3 regions of the Enterococcus massiliensis genome follow, and region 1 is predicted to be linked to each of the others. Evidence: a T-box and tRNA genes for the amino acid it is inferred to sense, from the RefSeq annotation. Region 1 holds a T-box; the other regions hold tRNA genes.

Region 1 (6,096 bases):
AAGCTGATTTTTTCACCAATTACTTGTGTTGCTTCGATCATCGTTGCTTCAATCGTACCTTTTGCTGTTTCAAGCTTCATTGCAGCTTCCATGTCAGCAGGTTTATGTTCAGCAATCAATTCCGCAACTTCTTTAACTAGGTCTTGGAACATTTCATTTTTAGAAACAAAGTCTGTTTCTGAGTTGATTTCAACAATAGAAGCTACGTTGCCTTTTACTGCAACAGCTGCTAATCCTTCAGCAGCGATACGATCGCTTTTCTTCGCAGCTTTAGCCATTCCTTTTTCACGTAAAAGATCCACTGCTTTTTCCATATCGCCTTCTACTTCTACTAATGCGCGTTTCGCATCCATCATTCCTACGCCGGTCATGTCGCGCAGTTCTTTTACCATTTTAGCTGTAACGTCTGCCATTTTAAAAATTCCCTCCTGAATTGGTTGATTTATAATTATTTTCTTAAAAAAAGCTGTTTCAAAGGAGAGTGAGGCTTGACCGCCTGGCCTTTGAAACAGCTCCGTCATTCAAAATTATTCAGCTGAATCAGCAGAAGTATTGTCGCCTTCTACTACATCAACGATTTCTTCGATTGAAGTTGCATTTTCAGTAGTTTCTGCTGCAAAATCTTCTTCTACAACTTGATCTTCCCCTTGATTTCCTTCGATGAAGGCATCAGCCATTTTAGCAGTAATCAATTTTACCGCACGGATTGCATCATCATTTGAAGGGATAACTACGTCGATTTCATCTGGATCACAGTTCGTGTCAACCATAGCGACGATTGGGATATTTAGTTTGTGTGCTTCTTGAACAGCAATGCGTTCTTTACGTGGGTCAACGATGTACATTACATCAGGAATTCTTGGCATATCAGCGATACCGCCTAAGAATTTTTCAAGACGTTCACGTTCTTTGTTCAAACCAACAACTTCTTTTTTAGGAAGGACATCAAATGTACCGTCTTCTTCCATTTTGCTGATTTGTTTCAAACGTGCAACACGTTTTTGGATTGTTTCCCAGTTAGTTAAAGTTCCACCTAACCAACGATGGTTTACAAAGTATTGACCTGCGCGGGTAGCTTCTTCTTTAATCGCTTCTTGTGCTTGTTTTTTTGTTCCTACGAACAATGCAACGCCGCCTTCTTCTGCAACGTTTCTCATGTAGTCGTAAGCTGCATCGACTAATTTAACTGTTTTTTGCAAGTCGATGATGTAGATTCCGTTTCTTTCAGTGAAGATATATTTCTTCATTTTTGGGTTCCAGCGACGTGTTTGGTGTCCAAAGTGTACGCCGGCTTCTAGCAATTGTTTCATACTGATTACTGCCATGATTTGTTTCCTCCAATTGGTTTTTGTTTTCCTCTTAAAAGCCGTAAACTCCACAGCAGACTTCGCAAGCAAAGCACCCTGACTGTAAATAGACCTTTAATGTGGATTTGTGCAAGACTCGCTCACACCTAGAACAGTATACAGTAGGCAAAACTAAAATGCAACGATTTTTCCCGTTAAAAAAAACACATTCTTCTGATTTTCATCGAGAACGCGTTTATTGAATTCAGTACTTATTTTGCTAAACCTTGTGAAAAATGAGTCATTGCTTGTTTGACTTCATCTACTTTATCTTCTTTAACCAATGGTAAAAGCTTTGCTTGCAGTTTCTCAAAATCTGCATAGGTAAAGTTTTCTACTTGTTGATCTGCAAATGACTTTACTAATAGCTTTTTTGCCTCATCCACATGGGCCGCTTCTACGCGATCTAAAAAGAAATGCAAAAATTTTTCTTGTCCAGTTTCCATTAAGATTCACTCCTTTAGAATTTCATTGCTAAAAGAAAGCAACGAGTTATTTCTAAGTAAAGTATACTCCAATTCAAAAAAATACGTTACTTTAAACGCTTCTCTCAATATAAAAATCATAATCTTATTGACCAATTAAGATGAAAATTCAGCTTTTACGGATAAAAATTCACTCATCAAAGTGGGCAGAAGGAAAATGATTTGCTATGATGAAAGGAACAAAACGAATAAAGGAGATTCTACTATGCGCAAAGCTGACCGACACTTACTAATTAAACAGATCATTAGCAGCCAAACAGTCCGCACTCAAGAAGAATTGCTTCGATTATTGGAAGAAAAAGGCGTCACTGCGACGCAAGCAACGATTTCCCGCGATATTCGCGATTTAAAAATCATCAAAGCCCCTGACGAAACCGGTCAAGCACGGTTTGAAATTTTCCAAGGAGAACGTTTTGGACAAGACGGACAGGAAGAAGAACAACGATTGATCCACATGATCGAAGATGTTGTGACGAAAGTCGATCGGGTTCAATTTTTGACCATCGTCAATACTTTGCCGGACAATGCCCAATTGATTACAGCGGTCATTGATGAAGTCCACATTCCTGAAAAAGTAACGACCATCGCCGGTTTTGACACGGTCATTATTATCTCCCGAACAGAAGAAGATGCAAAAAAAATGGAACGCTATTTCAAAAACCACATATTAGCATAGTGAAAAGACTGACATCAATCGATGTCAGTCTTTTTTTGGCTATTTTCTTACATTTTGTCTGGCGCATGAAGTCCCAAGAGACGTAAATCTTCTTTCAACAAGACTGTAACGGCATAAACTAATGCCAAACGAGCATCTTTTTGTCCGTCATCTGCCAAAATTTTAGTTTGAGCATAGTATTTATTGAAAGCTTGTGCCAATTTAATCGCGTGTTTTGCAATAACAGATGGTTCAAATTTTTCTGCTGCTTGCATGATTGTTTCAGGATATTTTTGAACCAGCTTGATGACTTCCCAGCTTCCTTCATCAGCTAATGCGTAACTTTGATCGGCTTGAGGAACAAAGCCGGCTTTGGCAAGAATGCTCATTGCTCGTGCGTGGGTATATTGTACGTAAGGACCGGTTTCTCCTTCAAAGCGCACCACTTCTTCCAAAGTAAAGTCAAAGGTATTCAAACGATCATTTTTTAAATCATGGAAAATCACAGCTCCAACGCCGACTTGTTTTGCTACTTCATCTTTGTTTTCCAAATCAGGATTCTTCTCTGTAATTTGCTCCTTGGCAGAATCGATGGCTTGATTCAAAACTTCTTCAAGTAAAACGATTTTTCCTTTACGGGTGGATAATTTCTTCCCGCCTTGGGTAATCAAACCAAATGCAATATGATGCATGTCATCTGACCAATCAAAGCCCATTTCCTTCAATACAGCTTTTAATTGTTTAAAGTGATAGCTTTGTTCATTCCCAACAACATAAATAGATTGGGCAAAGTCATACGTCCGTTTACGATACAAGGCAGCCGCCAAGTCACGAGTGATATATAAAGTGGCTCCGTCTGACTTACGGATCAAAGCAGGGTTTAGATCATAGGCAGAAAGGTCAACGATTTCTGCGCCCTTATCTTCTTTCAACAGATGTTTTTCTTCAAGTAATTCGATGACTTCATCCATTTTATCATTGTAAAAAGCTTCCCCATTTAAAGAATCAAACTCGACACCCAACATGTCATAAATTTTATTGAACTCTTTCATGGATTCATCACGGAACCATTGCCATAAGCTAACAGCTTCTTCGTCGCCGTCTTCTAATTTTTTGAACCAAGCCCGTGCTTCATCATCCAATTCTGGTTCTGTTTCAACAACTTCATGGAATTGAACATACAAACGTAATAATTCATTGATTGGTTCAGCTTTAACAGCTTCTTCAGAGCCCCATTTTTTGTAACCTACAATCAATTTTCCAAATTGAGTACCCCAGTCGCCCAAGTGATTGATACGAATCGGATTGTAGCCGATTTTTTCCATAATAAACCCAATGGAATTTCCGATTACGGTAGAACGTAAATGTCCCATTGAAATTGGTTTGGCAATGTTTGGTGAAGACAAGTCAATCGGTACATTTTTGTTTTCGCCGATGGAAGCATCCCCGTAATGATTCTTTTCTTTTACGACGGTTGCCAATACTTTTTCGCTGATGCTGGCTTTATTCATAAAAAAGTTCAAATAAGGTCCAACTACTTCGATTTTTTCAAAATCTGCCCCATCGATTTTTTCTGCTAATTCCGGTGCGATTTGTTGTGGTGCTTTACGATAGGCTTTTGCTAATGCAAAAGCCGGAAAAGCCACGTCTCCGTGATCTGCCGATTTTGGGTTTTCCAATAATTTTTCTACTTGTTCTAAGGATAGATCATCCTTGACTACCTCATAAATAGCTTTTGCAACGACATCTTTATTATTCATTTTACTTCCTCCTTGATTTTTTGAGAGATGATTTGAAGCAACAAAAAAAGCCCCCAGTGAATCCTTCACCAGAGACGAGATTACCCGCGGTACCACTCTAATTGTTCTAAAAAGAACCTGCTTCTCTAATAACGGTAGATAGCCGTCTGCTAGGCAGATTTTCCCAAGTGCGGTTCTCTCTTGTTTTCCCATTCGGCTCTCACCTGCCCGAACTCGCTATACGTTCATCAAAAGATACTCTCTTGTTCATCAAATCGTTTATTAAACTGCATTGATTATAGCAAAGGTTTTTGTGAATGGCTAGTATTTTCCTGTTTGCGAATTAATTTTTAAATATTTTTAATCAAAATTTCTTTTCACGTTTCTTTAAAAGCCTTGAAGTATGCACTAAAGGAGAAAATCACACACTTCAAGGTTTTCTATAAACCAATCGCCTACGCGATAGATTCACTTATTTTGCGACAACAATCGTTCCTTCTTCATTGGCTAATAGGTTTTCGATGTTTTCCAATGAAGTGATGATTGCTTTGCCCTCTGGACGAGCTTCAGCAAATTCGATTGCTGCTTGAACTTTTGGCAGCATACTGCCTGGTGCGAACTGGTTCTCTTCGATGTATTGCTTCATTTCAGCCACAGTAACTGTCTCTAATTTTTTTTGATCAGGTTTTTGATAATTCACATAAACATTATCCACTCCGGTCAAAATAATCAGCAAATCTGCTTCAATGATTTCTGCCAATTTTTCTGAAGCAAAATCTTTATCGATCACTGCTTCGCGACCTTCTAAACCGTTAGCTGTTTCAACAACGGGAATCCCACCGCCTCCAACTGAAACGGTAATCACTCCTTGATTGACCAGACTTTCAATTACTCGTGCTTCCTTAATTGAAATTGGTTTTGGTGAAGCGACTACTTTTCGCCAGCCACGACCGGCATCTTCTTTAAAGGTTGCGCCGGTCTCTTTCATTTGTTGTTGTGCTTCTGTTTCAGTAAAAAATGGACCAACTGGTTTCGATGGACTTTGGAAAGAAGGATCATTTTCATCGACGATAACTTGCGTAACTAAAGAAACGACATCTTTATCGATTCCTTTTTCTTTTAGAGTACTGCCCATTTCATTTTGCAGCCAATACCCAATAGATCCTTCTGTCATAGCGACACAGGTATCAAGCGGCATTGCTGGTGTTTTTTCAGAATCGGCTGCTGCTTGCTGGATCAATAAGTTTCCCACTTGTGGACCGTTTCCGTGAGAGATAATCAATTCATCGCCTTGCTCAATAAATTTCACTAAATATTTTGCAGTTTCACGTAACGCGCTTTGTTGTGCTTGGGCAGTTGCGTCATCAGAAAGAATAGCATTTCCCCCTAATGCGACAACAACTTTACGATTTGCCATGATGGCACGCTCCTTTTCGACATTTTTAAGAATGACAAAGCGGGCCAGCGCCTGTCGCCTGTTTTTTCAAACCTACAACGTTCTGACCCGCTTTTGTTAAAGTAAGTAGTTTTTATTTATACTCGGGGAATAAACAGGTTGCCCAAAGTTGCTGCCATGATGGCTTTAATGGAGTGCATCCGATTTTCCGCTTGATCAAATTGACGGGCATATTTGCTGTTGAATACTTCGTCTGTCACTTCCATTTCCGTGATACCGAATTTTTCTTTCATTTGTTCCCCGTAAACCGTTTTTGTATCATGGAATGCTGGCAAGCAGTGCAAGAAAATCAGTCTGTCTGTGTTGTGGGTTTTTTCAATCATTTCCATATTGATTTGATAAGGTTTCAGTAATTTGATGCGTTCTTCAAATTTGTCTTCTTCTCCCATTGAAACCCATACATCAGAATAAAGAA
Region 2 (6,096 bases), on a different contig from region 1:
TCCGCCGCTATGTGGCAGATGAGGATTTGCTGATTTATTCCATTGATGAATCGATTCTGGATGTCACCCATTCCCTCACACTATTTATTCCTGATGATTCCTTGACTCGACAAGAAAAGAGACAAAAATTAGCAGAAAGAATTCAGGAAGAAGCCAGGACTGAACTCGGTTTGATTTTTTCAGTAGGCATCGGTGATAATCCCCTATTAGCTAAGCTGGCTCTTGACAATGAATCAAAACACAATGCCAATTTTATCGCTCAATGGTGCTACGAAGACGTCGAAAAAAAAGTTTGGTCTATTCCGGAGATTACGGATTTTTGGGGGATCGGTAATCGCATGAAAAAGCGCTTGTATCAATTAGGAATCGATACGATCTATCAATTAGCGCATACAGACCCCGATTTTTTGCATTGCCATTTCGGTATTCTAGGAGAACAATTGTATTACCACGCCAACGGAGTCGATCGAACGTTACTTTCTGAACCGTCCCCGATAACTAAAGACAAATCCTATGGGAACAGTCAAGTATTGCCAAGAGATTATTTTAAACCGCAAGAAATCGAAATCGTGGTCAAGGAAATGGCTGAACAAGTAGCTGCCCGCTTGCGGCGTCACCATTGCTTGACCCAATGTGTTTCCTTGTACATTGGTACTTCGCGAGGAGCCAACGAAAATGGTTTCTCCCATCAAATGAAAATCACCGCTACTGACAGCACGAAAAAGTTAATTCATTATTGCCTACAAATTTTTCGCACTTACTATTCTGGACAGGTGGTTCGCCATGTCGGAGTCAGCTATTCAAACTTATTATTTACTGCCGACAAACAACTTGATTTGTTTGAACTTCCCGAACAAAGTATCGCAAATGAACGCTTGGATCAAATTATTGATAAAATCCGTGAAAAATATGGATTTTCAGCGATCGTCTATGCTACTAGCAAATTAGACGGCGCAAGAAGTATTGCCCGTAGCCACCTGATTGGCGGACACGCTGGCGGAGCAGGAGGTTTAGATGGCCTATGAGTTTACATGAATACCACGATCGCAAGAAATTAAAATGGCAAGGCTTTTATTTGTCTGAACACACCAATCAGCTTGCCCAGGAAAAAAAAGAACGTTCTTTTATCTGGCCGGCAAAAGAAGTCATGACAAAAAATGAGATTGATCATGTTTTATATGAAGCCAGACTCAAAGGAAGAATGATTGCAATTCAAAAAGAAGAAATCAACGAGGAAGGATTGTACTCCGCGGATATTATTGGAAAAATACAAGGATATGATGAATTAGGCATCTACTTAGCAGATCAGAAAATTGATTACGATGAAATTCGTCATGTCGCTTTTCATCAGCAAAAAAAGTGGAGTGACCTGACGTAGATATAGAAAAAGAATCGTCCCTGACAGTGGGACGATTCTTTTTTCTATCGATTGATTGAACGGGCAACTCGATTGATCGTATGACGCATCCCCCGAATAGCTACCGACATTTCAAAAATATTTTCAGTGGGTGCCATGCCACCATACCCAGCATCACCGATATGTTGAATATCCACCCCGCAGGTTTTATTGATGATCGCCATTTGTCGTAACGTTTCCGGACGTGCGCTTTCCTGACTGGTTCCGATTGCAGTCATCGTTAACAGATTACGCGCTTTCGCAAAACGAACCGCTTCCACAAGGTCTTGTTCTAAAAAGCCTTGGATTGTACCAACAGAAGGTAAAAGTAAGATATCTGCCCCGGCTTCGGCATAAGCCTCAATCGCTTCTTTGGAGACCACTGGTTCATCTGCACCAGCACTGTGCATCTTACCAGCAATAACTAAACCGGAAAAGTTTGCTTTCGCAATTTTTACTGCCTTAGCAATCTCCGCATTGGTCACACCAGTTCCCGGATTTCCAGTGAAGCAAATAAAATCAAGCCCCAATTCTTCTGCTTTTTGAATTGTTTCTTTTGATGCTGCTCGACCTTGGCTGATTGAGATTTTTTCACTCAGCATATCCGTTGTATCGGCGATTGGTTCAAGATTGATTCCCACTGGTCGACCAATCAATTCCTTCAAACGAGGAATCGGATTTACAATCGTTCCATCCGGTTGTAGGGCTTCTTCTCCCTGCCCTGGCATCCCGGCAATATACGGATGAAAACAGTCAAAAGCATTCAATAAAAGCAAGTCTGCACCAAATGCTGCCGCTACTTCGGCGTTAGTGATATCATCTGCTTGCGGTTGTGAAACAACCACATTCTCCGCCAAAAGTACTCGACCTTCACTTGCCTTGATCGATTGTTTTAATTCCTGAGCATCCATTAATGCCACTTCGCTATAATTTGCGCTGATTAGGCGTTTTACCATGATTTTTTCTCCTCTACTCATTAAATTTATTTGATTTCTAGTCATTTCTATGCTAAAAAATCGTGCATTACCAAGTTGATACTGGTACTAAAGAAGACACCTCCACAAAAAAGAAAGCCTTGAAAAAACAAGGCTTTCTGAAGGGGCAACGTCCTTGACTGGAATTGAACCAGCGACCTGTCGCTTAGGAGGCGACTGCTCTATCCTACTGAGCTACAAGGACAAGTCACTTCATTTTAGCCTTATCTTTTCTTCTATGCAAGCTACTTTCAACTTTTTGTGTGTTTCATTTGTCATCTTTTACAAAATGAAGATAAGTGCTTAAAAATAATCCTCTAAAATCGGTTTTTGCGAAGGCAAAATCTCTTGAACAGCAGACAGTGCCTGCGCATCTCCAGAAATCAGTCCATGAAACGCCAACCTCTCCGCAGATTGGTATCCCATAAATAATTGGGTGAAGTGCTGAATCGATGTTGTTATTCGTGGCAAGGAAGTCGTCGCCGTTTTGGTGACTGTCGTTTGTCGCTTCTCAAGACTCACTTCATATATTCCATCGTTCCAAGGTGCATAGGTATCCCCTTGAATTTCAATAGCAAAATCTGTTGTTAGATTTTTTAAAAATGGATAATCCACCAAAAAGTCAGCGACATTTACAACTCGTGCCATCATTTCAGGACGAACACTGACTTTCTCAATCGGTGCATTGGCTAAAAATTGTTGGTTGTCGCCGCCAAATCCTTCTTCATAAAAAATCGTCTGCACTGAGCCGTTATGAGAGGCAATCAATCGGTTTAATCCCCGATAGGCTTCCCCAGTCAGGTAAGACCATTCATAGGCGACAAATTTTCCGCCCTCCACTTGATAGATAAGATAGCCTTCCACTTCATTTTGAGTATTTTTATAAAGAGCATAGGTAAAATCTTTTCGTAATGGAAATTTGAAGGTCAACCACCAATCGGCGCGAAGAACGCCTCCACGATGATGCTTGGGAATTTGTTGATACACTTCTTTAATCGCTTCTTTTGCATCCTCCCAGGAAACCCGCTCCACATGCCCAGATACTTTTTTGCTATCTGGCCATTGAGCCGCAGGTACTTCATAGGCAATTCGCTCGAATGTCAATTCGTACCCATATCGACGATAAAATGGATAGGAAAATGGTGCCAGATAGGATAAAACCACACCGCGATCGTTGCAGTCTTGCAAGAGTTGCTTCATGATTCGATCAATCCGTCCTTGACTGCGGTATTCAGGATAAGAAGCCACAAAGCCGATACCCGCCATCTTATACTGCTGTCCAAAAAAGTCAACCGTGAAAGGTGTTGCCATTACTTGACTTGCTAAAGCACCACGATCATCAAAGGAACCATAATTCCAGGAATTTTTCGTCAGCATATCAAAGCGCTTGAGATTTCGTTCTGAAAGCTCCCATTGAAATGCATATGCAACTAAAGCCAGCATCTCTTTTGTATAAAGGGTGCCCATTTCTTTTACATCTGTCATACTCTGTCCTCCAAATAAAAAAGGCGTCGACCGACCCCTTTTTAATATGATTCTTCAATCATTTCCAGCATTTTTTTGAATTGGCGCCGTTTAAAGAACATCAAGATTGTTCCCAGCAGCATATCGTTTAACCGCTGAAGAATGCCAAAAGATTCCATCGTCTCTGTATATTCCACTTTACAGGATTTATCATCTAATTGATCTACTTGATAACGAGCAACAAATTCATTTCGTGTCGTAGATGTTTTAAATTGATAGGATTGATTTTCAACGACTTCTTCAATCTTGATTTTTGCACGACTGGACTGAGAAAATTCTTTCACATATTCAAAATCTTTTAGTTGTTTTCTCGTCAAGCTTTTACCGGTTGCTTTTCTGACATCAAACAGAACCGAATCCATCACCTTATCATAAAAGAAACTGGCAGGGATATTTAATGTTTTAACGACTTTCATCCTTGTTTACCCCCGTTTTGTCCTTCTGATTTTTTCTTCCCTTTGAAAAAAATATACGCTCCCAGGGCGACTAAAGCCACGCCTGTTGCTAAACTAAGAACATCTAGCTGCATATTGCCCGGCTTCATGCTGAATAAGATAATCAAAAAACCGATACTGCATAAAAACAAACCATTTCTTTCCATCTTCAATCATCCTATCTCTTAATTAAACTGCTACTGATTGGAAATAAAGTACTGTGCCCCAAGGCTGTGCTTTGATCAATTCTTTGGCTTTTTTAGCCGCTGCTTCTTGATCTTCTCCGGTTGTTTCAAAAAACATCTTAATTCCTTGTTTTTCCTTAAAAGTAAAAGAAAGTCCATCCTCATTGTAACCTTCCAAAAGTTCTTTGATTGCGTCTTGTTGCATTGCGCTTGCGATACTAATCATTGTGCATTCCTCCTATATAAATCTATTCTCCCACAAAACCTATCTATTTTTCAAGTAAAAGAAAGAACTGCTCCCACCTCGTTGGAAGCGACAGCAGTTCTTCGGATAAACCGTTGATTATTCTCCAGCAGCTACATCGATCTTGTTTGCAGAGATAACGAATGGTGCCCAGATGAAGAAGGTAACGATCATACATACCAATGTAACGATCGGTGCTCTCCAGTCTGCCCCTGTTGCCAAGAATGAAAGAAGTAGTGGCGGAACAACCCAGGTTACTTGTTGTGAAACCGGTGCAACTAAACCAAAGTATGTTGCTAACCAACCGATTGTTGTTGCGACAACTGGTGCAACCAAGAATGGAATAAACATGATTGCATTCAATACGATTGGTAAACCAAACATAACTGGTTCATTGATGTTGAACAAGCCAGGTCCAATTGACAGTTTAGCAACTGTCAAGTAGTCTGCACGTTTTGAGAAGAGCAAGATAGCGATCAGCAATGTGATCGTACCACCAGATCCACCAAACCATGCAAAAGCATCAAAGGACCCACGTACCCACATGTACGCCTTGCCGTCTTCGATTGCTTCTAAAACTCCGGCCGTACCAGTTTTACCATTGTATCCTTTTTGGAAAACGTCAATATTTACTAATTGTGCTTGGCCCCAAATACCTTCTAAAACGGGTGCCAAAACGTTAGGTCCATGAATACCGAAGAACCAGAAAAGTTGAACGAATACGGTAACGATCAATACAGCTCCGATACCTTGAGAAAGCCCCAAGAATGGTTCAGCGATATATTTTTGTACCAAGTCGATGATCAATTGACCATCTGTTAATTTACCAACGACAAAGTTGATGATTGCAACAACATACAATGCCAATGTTGCAGGAACGATTGCTGCAAAGGCTTTGGATACTGCTGGTGGTACAGAATCAGGCATTTTGATTGTGATATCAGCCAACATTAATTTACAGAAAATAATTACTGAAATAGCTCCCATGATCATAACAGTGAAGTAAGCATTTGCATTTAAGTGGTTCAGGTTCAGCCAACCCCAACCAGTTGCTGTTAATCCTTCTGCTGTTGCAGACCAGCCTGTATCAGCAGAACCCGCGTTGATAGAATCAACCAATTCTGGAGAAACAGTTGTTGCCAATGTGTTTGTATAAGAGAAGGCAATCCCTTGAACCAAGGTTGCCAAACCTACGATCCCACCGGCTAAATCATTGACGCCATAAGCACGTGCCAAATTATAACCCCATGAGAAGGCAAACACCAAACCGGCGATTGCTAAAGTACCATTCCAAACAAATCCATTGACGCCGATGATTTCGCGAATCACTGGAATTGTG
Region 3 (6,096 bases), on a different contig from region 1:
TCCACCAAAGCGCCATTATGAATATGACGGGCAAATTCTTGGTAGGTATCACTAAACAAATCATAGTTGTCTTGCGAGATGGGGTCAACCATTTCTTTTGGAAAATAGAAGCGTTGATCCACTTGTTCTTGTCCTGCCAAGGCAGCCACTAATTGACTGATTTTGGAAAGCTCCACCAATGTTCCGTCTTTTTGCTGCAGTTCGATTTGCGTGCGGTGTTTTCCTAATTCCGGACGATAAAAATCGTAAGGCAAATCATAGCTGGAATTGATTGCGGTATAATATTTCGGATTGAAACCGACTCGTTCGACCAGCTGTTGCAATTTTTCAATTAAGGGCAGTTGACTATCGCCAGAAAACAGGGCAGATTTTAATGGTTTTCGGTTCAACCAACGTTTAGCTAAATCACTTAAAACAGGATCGCTTTCTTCGCTCCACTGAATAAAATAGGTGGACAGCACACCGTCATCTAATTTTAAATAATCTTCCAGAGAGAAACACTGTTTTAAAAAGGGCAGCAGCAGTTGAGAATGCAATTCAAAAATTTCTGGGGATTCCTGATACAGCTCATGGGCGCGATTCAGCAGGTGCTCCAATAACACTTCCATACTTCGGGAAACTGAGTGAAAGTAGACTTGTACATACATTTGGTAGCGACTGACGATGTAATCTTCCACAGCATGCATTCCGTTCATTGCAAACGCGATGCCGCCTTCATAAGGACGAATTACCCGCAAAATCCGGGTCAAGTCAAAGGTACCATACTCAGTTCCGGTAAAATAAGCATCCCGCAACAAATAATCCATCCGGTCCGCATCGATTTGGCTGGAAATCATTTGAACCACTTGAGGATTGGGATAGGTTTTGGTGATGACGCTGGCAACCTTTTCCGGAAAACCTGCTTCGACACGGTTTAAGATTTGATAGACTTCCGTTTCTGGTGACGTGATAATTTCAACTGTGATTGCTTCATGATTGGTTTGAAAAATATGTTCAAAGGTATGAGAAAAAGCACCGTGACCAACATCGTGAAGCAATGCCGCACACAAAGTGACCAATCGCTCCCGGTCATCCCAACCACCGGTGCCAATTTTTTCCTGAGAAAAATTTCGCTGAAAAATGTCACAAATGCGTCGGGAAATCTCGTAGACTCCTAACGAATGGGAGAAACGGCTGTGTTCGGCACTGTGAAAGGTATAAGAAGTCGTTCCTAACTGTTTGATTCGTCGCAAGCGTTGGACTTCCTTTGAATTGATTAAATCTAAAATCACTTGATGTTGCACATGGATATAATTATGGACCGGGTCACGAAAAACTTTTTCGATCGGCAGATGTTGGTATTTATAAGGTATCGTCATGGGTTCGCTCCTTGTTTGTACTGATGTACTCTATTTGCTGTTAAGAAAATGGCGTTAGTTTCTCACTCTCTATCTCCATTCCACTCGAGTACTTGGAAAAAGTGGAATTAGCTTTAATCAATAAAATTTTTTGAGAAAAGTTCTGTCATAGGTTGAGGTATGTCACTGCAATTTATGCGTTGTTCAATGTCGCTTTAATCACTTCATTTCGTTGGATCATTCGAGTGATTTTATCAGCGTAATCCTCTGTCAAATTTGATTCTTTGACCCATTTTTGAGAATCATAGGCGGAAGCAGTGATTTGCAGTGCAGATAAAAAACGCTGTTTCAATTCTTCAACAGTAGTTGGTTTTCCTAAACAGGCAGCAACTGTCGTCATGCTGGTTGGTCGAACGGGGGGATAGCCATTTTCACCAAAAGAAGTCGGCAAGCTTGCCAAGTAAAACGCCCGAACGAGTTCCCCCCGCTGGATTTGATCTCCATTGACACTCAGATACATCATGATCGCAATGCCGTCTTTGATTCTACGTTGGGCTGTACCGGCGATTTTTTGTCCATTCACACTAAAATCATAGGTACCGGGACAATAAGAATCGCTGATTTCACGTGCTTCAATCGTTAGTTCTGGCAAGGCTTGCTGAATCAACGCAAACATTTCTTCATAAGCCGCCTCGGTGGTCCATTTTTTTTCATGATTGAAAAGGATCAGTGAAATATTTAAAATGCCATCATCCGCAACGACACCGAGACCGCCGGAATTGCGTACGACAGGTGGATAACCTTGTTGTTGCAGTGTGGCAAGACCAGCGGCTAAATTTTCTACACGGGTATCCTTCATACCAAGAATCATAGTATGTTCCAACTGCCAAAAATGAAAATAAGATTGGTGGGTACGACTGGCGCTGTCAATCAAAAGGTCGGTCAGGGCAAAAGGCAGGTAGGCTTGGTCATGAGGATACGGTGCTTGATCGATCAAAATCGGCTTCATAAAAAAACTCCTTCACTTTATCTTCCCTATTATATACGAAAAATGGAAAAAAGTAGTAATCAACCTGTCCTTAGACGCAACGTTTGACAAACGAGTAAAAACTGTGAACAATAACTATAAATGGATAAAATGTAAAAGGAGCCAAAAAAATGGATGTAACAAATGGTTTGCCGATTTCGATTAAGTTAGCAACGAAGGTTCGGCAAAAAGGCGAAGTGCAGGATTTTCTTTTTGATCTGCAAGGACAAATGGTGAGAATGGGAGACACCCTTTATATTCGGTACAAAGAAGTACAAGACAACGAGGAAGTACCGGTGACAATCAAAATAATGCCGGATGGGGCTGTTCAATTAACACGAGCTGGAGAAATGCGGATGCGGTTGAAATTCGTTTATCGGGAAAAAATGGAAACCAGCTATAAAACGCCTTATGGGATGATGTTTTTCAGCACCTTCACAAAGGATCTGCACGTCAGTTTGAAGGATCGGCCAACTGCGGGAACCGTTTTTGTTGCCTATGATCTTTTCATGGCAGATGAAAAAATTGGGGAATATCAAATTTCTTTGGATTTTACTGCATGATTTTTAAAGAAAAAATTGCATTTTCGACAACATTTTTGTATGATTAAGCGTAGACTGTGAAAGGACGTGTCCTAATTGGAAATTAATGTTTTTGAAGGTGTCAATAAAGACGAATTGTCTATGATTGAAGTTGCTCACGCAATTTTAGAACAACGTGGCGATGTCATGGAATTTTCAGATTTGGTCAATCAAATCCAAACCTATCTGGGAAAATCAGATAGTGTTATTCGTGATTCATTGGCACAATTTTATACTGATTTAAATATTGATGGCAGTTTTATTTCTCTAGGAGACAATCGCTGGGGCTTACGTTCATGGTACGCGATCGATTCTATCGATGAAGAAGTCAATCATGGTATCGATGAAGAAGACGAAGATACTCCCCGCAAACGCAAACGGAAAAAAGTCAATGCGTTTATCAGTGGTGATGACGATGCCATCGACTACAATGATGATGATCCAGAAGATACTGATTTAGTAGATGATGAAGATGATAAAGAATTGTACGATGACGACGATGACGAAGATGAAGAAATCGCGGCATACAATTCTGATTTGCAAGAAATCGGCGCAGACGAAGATACGGATGACGAAGAAGAAGTGCCAGGCAACATCGAAGAAGATTTGACGATCATTGATGATGACGACGAAGATGATTTTGATGATGAGGAAGAAGAGTAGCGAGAGCTATTCTTTTTTTCATGGTGCTGAAGAAAACGGATAAGTATGAAAGCGACCCCTGGGATAGCAGTAAGACTATTGCAGGGTGTTTTTTTGACTGAATTTGTTTATAATGAAGAAAGCAACTAACTGTCAAGCAGGACAAAATTGGATGAATTAAGTAATTGTCAAAAAAAAAGACACTCTTCAATTGAAAAGTGTCTGCCAGTTCATCCAGATAAATGGTACGCGTCCTGAGGGAATCGAACCCCCGTCTCAAGAACCGGAATCTTACGTGATATCCACTACACTAAGGACGCATCGAACGAATATTAGTTTATCGAATTTTAAGAGAAATTACAAGGGGAAAATCAATGAAATTTGAACAAAGTTTTTCACAACAGCAAAAACAGACACAAAAACTGGCGATGACCCAGAGATTACAGCAGTCTATTCAGGTTTTGCAGTTTTCTATTGATGAGTTGACCGAGTTTGTCGAGGCCGAAGCCTTGGAAAATCCATTGATTGAAATTTCTCAGCCGAATTATACAATGAACTATTCCAAGCCACGATCCTCAACGGGAAAAGAGATGGAATACCTCAGTCAAATTCCAGATACGACGATTTCTTTATTTGAATATTTACTGGATCAAGTGCATCTCAATTATCGTGATACCTATTTGCGAACATTGGTCCTTTTTTTAATCGAGCATATTGATTTAAATGGTTATTTGAAACTTTCGTTGGAAGAAGCGCAAGAAAAAACCGGAGCAACGAGTATTCAAATGCTGGATGCGTTGACTTTGATTCAACAGCTTGATCCTGCTGGCGTTGGTGCCAGAGATTTGCGGGAATGCTTGATGTTGCAGATTGAACGGGACGATTATGCGCCGGAACTGGCGTATATTATGCTGGAAGAATCTTTTGAAGAATTGGTTCATCGGAAATGGGAGCTGATCGCCAAGCATTTTGCCATCACGTTGCAAGAAGTCCAACAAGTTTTTGATTATATTCAAACTTTGACTCCCACACCGGGGGCGGCGTTTGGATCGACAGAAGGCTTGTACATCATTCCAGATCTATCAGTGAAGATAAAAGATGGACAGCTTCGCTTGACTTCGAATCGTCAAGGAATGCCGGAAGTCAAATTCCAACAGCATTATTTTGATCAGATGGCTAAAAATAAAGAACCGGAAGTTCTCAAGTATTTAAAAGAAAAGCAACAGGATTTTGAATGGCTGCAAAAAACCATTCAGCAACGAGGCGACACGATTTTACGCGTGGGGGAAGCCATCATCCGTCATCAGCAGGATTTTTTCTTTGATGAAAAACGTCCCATCAAACCGCTAATTTTAAAAGAGGTTGCTGAAGAGCTTGCGATTCATGAATCAACCGTCAGTCGGGCCGTTAACGGAAAATATCTCGAAACGGAATTTGGTGTGTTTGAATTAAAAACCTTTTTTAGTCAGAAAGCAACTAATCAATCAGAAACCGGGGAAGATTTATCCACCGCAACGGTAAAACAACGCTTAAAGACCTTGGTAGGAGAGGAAGACAAACGCAAGCCCTTGTCTGATCAAAAATTAGTTGAACTGCTGGAAAAAGAAGCAATCGCCATCTCGCGGCGTACGGTTGCCAAGTATCGTGATGCCCTTGGAATCCCTAGTTCATCAAAAAGGAAAAGATTTGATTGATTTTTTTCAGAAAATGATTTACGATACACCACGGAGTAAAAATTGCGCTGTGGTGTTTTTGTTTTCAGAAAGCGAGAAGTTTTTCAGTTGCGTAATACCCGGTAAAGTGATACTATTACCTGTGTGAGATTGATTTTAACAAATGTTCAATTTTTTTTACATTGGACGGGTCGGTTTAAGTCTATGACGGACAAAAAAAGTCCCACGGAGGAGTTTCTCATGCTTGATGAATTAAAAATGATTGAAGCAGTTGCTCCAGACATCTTATCGGTGTTGCAGGAACGATTCAAAATTCTGCGCAATATCTATTGGATGCAACCGATTGGCCGACGAAATTTGGCGGAAAGTCTGGAATTGACCGAGCGAGTCTTACGAACCGAGACGGATCTGTTAAAAAAACTCCAATTAATCGATTCATCCAAAAGCGGAATGACCTTAACGAAAAAAGGCGAAGAAGTTTATGCTTCGCTGAATAAAGTGATGGATCAACTGTTTGGGATGCACCAACTGGAAAAACGGTTGGCAGATTATTTTGGTAATGAGCGTTGTCTGATTGCTTCAGGTGACAGTGACCAGCAAAATAAAGTGGTGACGAAATTTGGCGATTTGCTGAATGAATCGTTAGAACTGCTGCTTCCAGAAGGCAGAAATATTATTGCTGTAATGGGCGGTACCACGATGGCGACGGTCGCAGAAAGTTTGACGAACCTTGAAAGCAAGCAACGGCACAATTTATTTGTTCCTGCTCGCGGTGGAATTGGTGAAGCAGTTACCGTGCAGGCCAACTCAGTAAGTGCTGTGATGGCGATGCAGAC

Evidence for each region. A T-box is a leader RNA that pairs with one kind of tRNA and senses whether it is charged. The one in region 1 lies ahead of argS (arginine--tRNA ligase), so its partner is inferred to be a tRNA-Arg.
Region 2: it encodes a tRNA-Arg, which carries the amino acid that the T-box ahead of argS (arginine--tRNA ligase) is inferred to sense. The anticodon was not compared.
Region 3: it encodes a tRNA-Arg, which carries the amino acid that the T-box ahead of argS (arginine--tRNA ligase) is inferred to sense. The anticodon was not compared.

What each region holds. Positions count from the first base shown of each region.
Region 1 is NZ_CVRN01000003.1:179,453-185,548, forward strand. Features, by position in the region: gene tsf (translation elongation factor Ts) at 1-413, opposite strand, end outside; gene rpsB (30S ribosomal protein S2) at 528-1,325, opposite strand; gene BN1875_RS01380 (hypothetical protein) at 1,559-1,792, opposite strand; gene BN1875_RS01385 (arginine repressor) at 2,037-2,507, shown strand; gene argS (arginine--tRNA ligase) at 2,555-4,246, opposite strand; T-box leader at 4,314-4,505, opposite strand; gene arcC (carbamate kinase) at 4,698-5,642, opposite strand; gene argF (ornithine carbamoyltransferase) at 5,759-6,096, opposite strand, start outside.
Region 2 is NZ_CVRN01000007.1:872,383-878,478, reverse strand. Features, by position in the region: gene BN1875_RS11525 (Y-family DNA polymerase) at 1-1,025, shown strand, start outside; gene BN1875_RS11520 (hypothetical protein) at 1,022-1,378, shown strand; gene BN1875_RS11515 (DUF7916 family protein) at 1,423-2,352, opposite strand; tRNA gene BN1875_RS11510 (tRNA-Arg) at 2,502-2,575, opposite strand; gene BN1875_RS11505 (GNAT family N-acetyltransferase) at 2,674-3,855, opposite strand; gene BN1875_RS11500 (DUF3284 domain-containing protein) at 3,897-4,310, opposite strand; gene BN1875_RS11495 (DUF3188 domain-containing protein) at 4,307-4,501, opposite strand; gene BN1875_RS11490 (hypothetical protein) at 4,518-4,739, opposite strand; gene BN1875_RS11485 (PTS sugar transporter subunit IIC) at 4,857-6,096, opposite strand, start outside.
Region 3 is NZ_CVRN01000007.1:632,074-638,169, forward strand. Features, by position in the region: gene BN1875_RS10270 (HD domain-containing protein) at 1-1,358, opposite strand, end outside; gene BN1875_RS10275 (lipoate--protein ligase family protein) at 1,531-2,346, opposite strand; gene BN1875_RS10280 (YwiB family protein) at 2,496-2,927, shown strand; gene rpoE (DNA-directed RNA polymerase subunit delta) at 3,003-3,608, shown strand; tRNA gene BN1875_RS10290 (tRNA-Arg) at 3,836-3,907, opposite strand; gene rpoN (RNA polymerase factor sigma-54) at 3,962-5,281, shown strand; gene BN1875_RS10300 (sugar-binding transcriptional regulator) at 5,501-6,096, shown strand, end outside.